2 regions of the Corynebacterium wankanglinii genome follow, and region 2 is predicted to be linked to the other one. Evidence: predicted binding sites of a transcription regulator. Region 2 holds the regulator's gene; the other holds the start of a gene.
What was found. Region 2 encodes LexA, which represses DNA repair genes until DNA is damaged. Its sites were predicted from a motif close to CGAACANNTGTTCG; they were not measured.

Region 1 (4,019 bases), on a different contig from region 2:
AGTTGCGCGAGGTGGGCACGGGCGGCGAAATCCTGCTCAAGACCGAGATGTCCGCTGGGCACGGTGGCGTGTCCGGCCGCTACGCGAAGTGGAAGCAGACGGCGTTCGAGTACGCCTGGACGCTGGTGAAATCTGGGGCGGTGGAGGCTTAGCCGTCCGGATCGAAGAGGGCGGGATCCGGTGGGCGGTTGTGTTCGCCGCCGTGGCGTGAGCGCGCCTGTTGGGCGACCCGTTGCCCCGGTGAATTTCTGTACTGGTAGGTGCTCGTGTGCCGGGGCGGGTCCCCGTTGGCTGGGTAGTAGAGCACGTCGCCGCTAGCGGGGTCGCGGTCGAAGTGTCCCTTGTTTCCGGCTCCGTCCCTGTTGTCGTTGTTGCACATGTGGTGCTCGCGGCACAGCAGCACGAGGTTGTCCATTGCTGTTAGGCCACCGCTGAGGTAGGAATCCAAGTGATGCGCCTCGAGCTCCACGCCGGGCTTGGTGCAGCCGTTCCAGGCGCATACCCCCTGCATGGCCAACAGTGCGATCTTTTGTTCCACGGAAGCGAGGCGGGCGCGGCCCAGTGAAAGAGGACCCCCGGTGGCCGAGTCGAGCTGAAGGATGAAACTGTCGCCGGGGAGACCGAGACGGACGATGTCTAGCGGGGTCAGCGAGGCGGTGGTGTTGGTGGAGAACTCCGTGAACGCGTCCGCACCCAAAAGATCTTCGAGGGTGAGCGTGATTACCACCGTGCCCACGCCCCCGCGGGCCTTCGTGGTGGCGTTGCCGTAGCGGTCAATCACATGCATCAGCTGGTCGAACCGGCGCTGGTGCTTGCGGCGTGTATCTTTCGCCGCGGCGTTATCCCCCTCCATGTTCGACCCCAAGTGGTCTCCGGTGGCAAGGCAGGCTTCCAGCTTGGCGCGCGAGGCGGCATCGAGGTACACCTTGGCGTATGAGCCGCCGTCGGAGTCTTGCTCACTGAGCCAGATGCCGCGTTTCTTCCAGGCGGCGAGGGGATCTTTCTTCCCTTCGTACTCGCGCCCGCGTTTATTGGCACGCTTGACCAAGTCCCCGACAAACTTCCGGAGCTCCTCGGCGGTGCGGGTTTCGGCCGCTTCCATCGCCTGGGCGAGAATCTCCTCGTATCCGGGGTCCGCATGCTCATTGAGGTGCTTGAGGGCGTCGGTGATGATGCGCTTCTTTTCGGCGTTTGCTCGTTCGGCGGCTTTGCGGGCCCGCTCCTGGGCCTCGCGGGCTTTCTTTCGGCGCGCCTCCGCTTCCCGCTCCTTGCGTTCCTGGTCCGCTTGGTCTGCGCTTGCTTCCGGCTCGGGCACCTCCGGCTCGCCGTAGAGCTTCTGGCCCTGTTCGAGCAGCGAGAAGGCCTCGCGCCGCGACAGCCCCAGGCTCCGGGTGAGGTATTCCACTGCGTGGTTGGCGCCGACGAGGGCGCCAGCGCCGTCGCGCTCGCAGACGAATGCGAATGCGGTGTCTGCAACGGACAATAGCGGTAGGGCGGCGTGAAGGCGCTCCATGGCTATGTGGGTAGAAGCGAGGTGGACCGACTCTGGGGCCCGCATCACCTCTGCGAGGGACCGCAGCCCGGCGACGATTTGGTTGATCGATTGGTCGAGCGTTGCATTCATGTGGAGCACCTCCTTTCATCCCTACTTGGCTTCGCATAGTAGAACGCGCTCCGACACCGCCACTCTCAATACGCACAAACATTCGATAACACAGTGTTTAGCTGCGGCTTTCCAGGCTCACGCTTCGTCGCGCGGACACCGATTTGGTGTGAGATAATCGCACCTATGCCTGGGCGCGTGCTTGTTTCCATCTCCTCAATCTTCGATGCGACGCTGGGGGACGTCACCAGCCTGGTGCGCGACTTGGACCGGGAAGGGCTGCCGGTGTCTTTGCTGGTCGCGCCGCACATCGATAAGAAATGGCACCTGGCCAAAGACAAAACAACCCGCGGATGGCTGACGGAGCAAATGGGGCACCGCGCCCTGATGCTCAACGGCTTCGACCAGCCGGTGCAGGGGCGACGGAGCGAGTTTGCGAACCTGGGCACCCATGAGGCCCGCCTCCGCTTGAAAGGGGCCACCCGCCAGATGTCGGCGCTCGGTTTCGACCTAGACATGTTTGCCCCGCCACGTTGGCGCATGTCCGACGGCACGCTGGAGGTGCTCGACGAGTTTGGATTCGCGGTCGCCGCGTCCACGAAGGGCATCTACCGCCTGGACCGGGGGGAGTTCGCCCAGGCGCGCAACTTGTCGGTGGGGGAGGGGTACGGCGCGGCGAAATGGTGGCGCCGCAACGTGATCAAGGCTGCGGAGCGCGGGGCGGAGAAAGGCAACACGATCCGCCTCTCAGTGTCCGGAAGAGAGTTGGGCCAGAAGAAGGTGCGCCGGGACTTCCTCGCCGCAGCCGACGCCGCGATGGACACTGGCGCGCAACCCGCCGACTACCGCGAGTACCGCTAGCTATCCCCGCACCCGGGCGATTACCCGGCACACCAGGTAAATCCCGAACGAGATAAAGGCGACGAACACGCTCACCGGCAACCCCGGGGCGAGGGAGAGCACCATACCACCCACTGCGGCCACCTCGGCAAAGATTACGGACAGCACCACCGCCATCCGCGGGTTCGCCGTCACTTGCGCCGCAGCCGCGCCGGGAGTGATGAGCAGCGACATCACCAGTAACGCCCCGACGATCTGCACGGACTGCGCCGAAGCGATGCCGACCAGAACCGCGAACACCAGCGCCATCGAGCGCACTGGCACCCCGCACGCGGCGGCCATAACGGGGTCCGCGGACGCGAACACGAGCGGCCGCCACAGTGCCAGCACCACCCCGACCACTAACACCGCGGTCCCTGCCAGTAGCGCCACGTTCTGTGCCGACACCCCGACGATCTGCCCGGTCAGCAACGACAGCGCCCGGTTGGAATTTCCCGGGTACAAGTGGATGAACAATACGGACAGCGCCATGCCGAAGCTCATGGCCACGCCCACGGCGGAGTCCTGCTGCCCCTTCAGCCCTAATGCAGCTAGCACCAGCGCCGCCACTACTGCGCCAAAAACCGCGCCGAAGCCGACGTTGAGCCCGAACAGTAGAGCCGCCGAAGCGCCCATCAGTGCGAGCTCTGAGGTTGCATGCACTGAAAACGACATTTGGCGCAACACGATCAGTGGCGCCATGACGCCGGACAGGACTCCCAACAGGGCGCACGCGACCAAGGTCGTCTGCACGAACCCCTGCCCCAGCAGGTATGAGGTATCTGCTAAGAACGCGCTCATAGGATCACCATCCGTCCGTCAACTTCCACCACGTCCACGCGGGTGCCGTAGAGCTCGCTGAGTACGTCGGAGCGCATCACCTCGCCAACGGATCCGACAACGTGGCCTTCCGGGCCGATGTACAGGACGCGGTCTACTACCCCAAGTACTGGGTTGATCGAGTGAGTCACGCACACCACAGCCGCAGGATGCTCGTGTAATCGCTGCACGGTGTCGCGGGCGCGGCCGGGGTCGAGGGAGAGCAGGGGCTCGTCGCAAAGCAACAGCTCCGGATCCTGCGAAAACGCCTGCGCCTGGCGGATGAGCTGCTGTTGGCCGCCCGAGAGCAGCCCCGCGCGGCGGTCGGCGAAGGCCTTAGCGCCCACGGAGGCGAGTTGCTTATCGACGTCCTCCGGCCGCGCCCGCCGCCCCATCGCCAGTGAGACGAGGTCGCGCCCGCGCACCGGTAAGTCTTTCGGGAACATGTGCTGCTGCGGGATGAAACCGACGCGGCCGCGGACGCTCACGGACCCGCCGGTGAGCTTGCGCGTGCCCATCATCGTGCCCAGCAGCGTGGATTTGCCCACGCCGTTCGGGCCGAGGACCGCGATGAATTCGCCCGGCTCCACGGCGAGGTCAATGCCGTGCCAGAGCGGGTCGACGGAGGCGCTGCGAAGCTCAGCGATCAAGGGGGCCTGCCTAGTGGTCGTGGTGGCCGCTCGGCTCGGCGTGCGCGGCGATGTCCGCGATCTGGTCC
Region 2 (4,019 bases):
CCTCGCTACATCGACGCTATGCGCATCCGCCTGGAAGACATGCGATTAGATCCGGACCGTGACGCCGACCGGCAATCGGTCATCGACTCGGTAAAGCACTATTTGGCCCAACGGCTCAACTCCCTGCCAGCCGGGCGTTCCAAGTCAAAGGCGTACAAGGAGATCCTCTGGCTCATCGAAGAGCTGCGGGTGAGCTTGTTCGCCCAGCGCCTAGGAACTCCGAAACCAGTGAGTCAGCGCCGCATTGAGAAGAAAATTGACGCATTGCGGTAACGGGGAGCGCTTAAAAGTCCTCGCGGTCTCGGCGCCGCATCAAGCGGATTTCAGACTCAAAGTCGTCTGCACTCTCAAATGATTTGTAAACAGATGCGAAACGGAGGTACGCCACTTCGTCGAGCGCGCGAAGAGGCTCCAGGACCGCAAGCCCAATCTCGTGGGCGGGCACCTGAGAGCTGCCCTGCGCCCGAACTGTCTCCTCCACTTCTTGCGCGAGGCGCTTCAGCGCGTCATCGGTGACGTCTCTGCCCTGGCAGGCACGCCTCACACCGACGATGAGCTTGTCCCGGTCGAACGGTTCGCTGACGCCATTGCGTTTCACTACAGTCAGCACCGCTTTTTCCACTGTAGTAAAACGACCCCCACATTCCGTGCATTCTCTTCGGCGCCGAATGGCGGAGCCAGCTTCAACCAACCGCGAGTCAGTGACGCGGGACTGCTCATTGTGGCAGAAGGGACAAATCACGGTTTTCCACCCCTCAGGTTGCATCGTTTTGAGACCGCAGTGAGTCTACGCCCCCCTCACCTGAAGTCTGCCCCCGATATCGCAGAAGAAACCTGACCACCAGTCGTTGACGCAGCGACGTCCCCGGCACCGGAGAACACGCCGCCAAAAGCTGCGCCAATCAACAGTGCTGCCGTCATGCACACTCCCAACAACAAGGTGTCTCTTATCTCGCGCCGGGATTCGAACGGGCTCTCATCGCCTACCGCGCCCGTATTCTGAGCCCCATCCGAGCGCTCATTTTTTCGACCATCGAAACTTATAGTTCGAACAGCGTTCTGTGCGGAGATTCGAGATCCACCAAGTTCTACGTCCCATACTTCCGCTGGCGGGACTACAGCTGGGGCAACCTGGCGGCCGACAAAGGGGCGCTGCACTGGGTTAATAACTACGGACACGATCGTGCTCCTTTCATCTCGCGGCAAACACTACGCTCGTTATCGACATGTTCGAACACACTCACGCTCGTATGTTCGAACCCGCTTACATGTTCGATTTATAGCACCCGGTGAGAAGCGTGTTTACTCCATATGTCAATTCATCGAACATGAGTGCCCTATCTGGTAGGTTCGTAACCGCGAAATCACCCGCCGAGCCCGAGGAGCGTTCATGGCAAAGAAAAAGTCCGACCCAGGCAACCCGGATTACAACGCGCTATCAGACCGTCAGCGCCGCATTTTGCAGGTCATCCAGGATGCTGTTGTACTGCGGGGATACCCGCCAAGCATCCGCGAGATTGGTGACGCTGCGGGTCTGCAGTCCACTTCCTCTGTTGCCTACCAGCTCAAGGAGTTGGAAAAGAAAGGTTTCTTGCGGCGCGACCCGAACAAGCCGCGCGCAGTAGACCTGCGTCAGCTGCCAGATACGGGGCGGAAGAAGCGCAAGCCGCAGGAATCGAAACCAGATGAGGCTTCGAACGCTCGCTATGTCCCGGTAGTCGGGCAGATCGCTGCTGGCGCCCCCATCCTGGCGGAGGAGAACGTCGATACCTACTACCCGCTGCCGGAAGAGCTGCTCGGTGACGGAGACGTGTTCATGCTGCGCGTGGTCGGCGAGTCCATGCGTGATGCGGGCATTCTTGACGGTGACTGGGTGGTTGTCCGCTCGCAGCCAAACGCAGAGGAAGGCGAATTCGTTGCAGCTCTGCTCGACGGTGAAGCCACCGTTAAGGAGTTCCACCGTGATTCCACAGGCGTGTGGCTGCTGCCCCACAACGAAGCTTTCGAGCCGATCAAAGGCGATCAAGCGGAGATTATGGGGCGCGTCATCTCGGTATTCCGTACGCTATAGAAACGCTTGCGCGCCGACGTGTCGGCGGTGGGAAACGCGCAGCTAGAGATTCAGGAGAACAATGTACGCCGAAGAGCGCAGGCGCCAGATCGCGTCACTGACTGCTGTTGAGGGCCGCGTCAACGTCACTGAGTTGGCGCTGCGCTTCGGCGTGACTGCGGAAACCATCCGTCGCGACCTCGCCGCGCTCCACGATGAGGGTGTCGTTCACCGCGTGCACGGTGGTGCCGTTGCGAACCAGTCCTTCCGCTCGGCCGAACTCCCACTCGATGCCCGGCAACGCGCATCCTCGTCCGCGAAGACTGCCATTGCGGAAGCGGCGCTCCGGCTCGTACCTCAGGCTGAGCACTGCACAATCTTTCTTGACTCGGGTACCACCATCAGCAGTCTGGGTACTCGTCTCGCCGGAATTGGTGGCCAACAGGCGTACTCGGTGGTAACTAACTCCATCCCGACCGCGCTCGAGCTCAGTGGCGCCGGCCTGCGGGAGGTCCAGCTACTGGGCGGCACCGTCCGCCCCATCAGCCAGGCGGTCGTGGGCAGTACGGCGCTGAGGACGCTCGCGCTCATTCAGGCCGATGTCGCGTTTGTGGGGACCAACGCCTTGTCGGTCGAACATGGGCTGTCCACCGCGGACGCACAGGAGGCTGCCGTCAAAGCGGCGATGGTCACTAATGCGCAACGCGTGGTTGTGTTGTGCGACTCAACGAAGCTCGGCAACGATTACGTGGTCAGCTTCGCCCCGCTCAACGAGATCGACGTGGTTGTCACCGATGCTGGTGCACCGCCCGCTTTTGTAGAGGAGCTACGGTCACACGGCGTCGAGGTAATTCTGGCTTCGGCCGAGCCGCTTCGCGATTAGTCCACTCGCAGATTCATATGATCATGGTGGCATTGTTTCAGTGCGCAGACCTACACTCGGTACGACAGTAGGGAAACAACAGAAAGGATCCCCCTGATGGCTTCTAAGACTGTGAAGGTTGGCTCCACCGTCGGGCTGCACGCGCGCCCAGCGACAGTTATTGCGGATGCCGCCGGTGAGTACGACGAGGAGATCTTGCTTACCCTCGTCGGCGGTGACGACGACGAGACGGATGCAGCATCCTCGCTGATGATTATGGCGATGGGCGCGGAACACGGAGACGAAGTCACCGTCACTTCAGACAACGCCGAGGCGGTTGAAGAGATCGCCTCACTCATCGAGAAAAACCTCGATGAGGAGTAAGCGCTCTTCGCTAATCGAAGAGCATGTGCCCGGGCCACGGCCCGGGCACATCTTTGGCCTTGCTACTTTATGCAGCATGGATATCATTGTTCGTCCGACCGCTGGAGAAGTCGGCGAGTACGCTGCCGACATCATTGAACCGTTCGTGCGTGCCGGTGCCACCCTTGGGCTCGCCACAGGCTCCACGCCGAACCCGACATATATCGAACTTGCTCGCCGCCACCGCGAGGAAGGATTGAGCTTCGCCAATTGCGATGCGTTTCTGCTGGACGAGTATGTCGGTCTCGAGCGTGAGGACGAGCAGTCGTATTACGCCACCATCCGCCGAGAATTCACTAATCACATCGACATTGATGATGCGAAGGTTCAATCTCTCGACGGCCGGACGGACGATCCGGAGGCGGAGGCCCGCAGTTACGAGGATCGTATTCGCGCCGCCGGGGGCGTCGACGTACAGATCCTCGGGGTGGGCGCGAACGGCCACATTGCCTTCAACGAGCCTCCGAGCGCACTGGACTCCAGGACGCGCCGGATCGATCTCCACCCCACGACCGTTGCAGATAACGCACGCTTCTTAGACAACGAAGAGCAGGTTCCCCGCCAAGCGCTTACCCAAGGCGTGGGCACCATCATGGAGGCGCACACCATCGTGCTTATCGCCACGGGCGCCAACAAGGCTGACGCAGTCAGGGCCCTGGTCGAAGGACCCGTGACTCCGGGGTG

Region 1: the regulator LexA is predicted to act here: its motif matches at 1,696-1,709, upstream of HMA55_RS09385 (DUF222 domain-containing protein).

Annotation. Positions count from the first base shown of each region.
Region 1 is NZ_JABFED010000007.1:35,638-39,656, reverse strand. It holds gene HMA55_RS09390 (S9 family peptidase) at 1-152, shown strand, start outside; gene HMA55_RS09385 (DUF222 domain-containing protein) at 149-1,624, opposite strand; gene HMA55_RS09380 (DUF2334 domain-containing protein) at 1,790-2,464, shown strand; gene HMA55_RS09375 (metal ABC transporter permease) at 2,465-3,283, opposite strand; gene HMA55_RS09370 (metal ABC transporter ATP-binding protein) at 3,280-3,951, opposite strand; gene HMA55_RS11340 (metal ABC transporter solute-binding protein, Zn/Mn family) at 3,962-4,019, opposite strand, start outside.
Region 2 is NZ_JABFED010000002.1:239,352-243,370, forward strand. It holds gene hrpA (ATP-dependent RNA helicase HrpA) at 1-273, shown strand, start outside; gene nrdR (transcriptional regulator NrdR) at 284-742, opposite strand; gene lexA (transcriptional repressor LexA) at 1,391-2,071, shown strand; gene HMA55_RS04155 (DeoR/GlpR family DNA-binding transcription regulator) at 2,133-2,933, shown strand; gene HMA55_RS04160 (HPr family phosphocarrier protein) at 3,030-3,296, shown strand; gene nagB (glucosamine-6-phosphate deaminase) at 3,373-4,019, shown strand, end outside.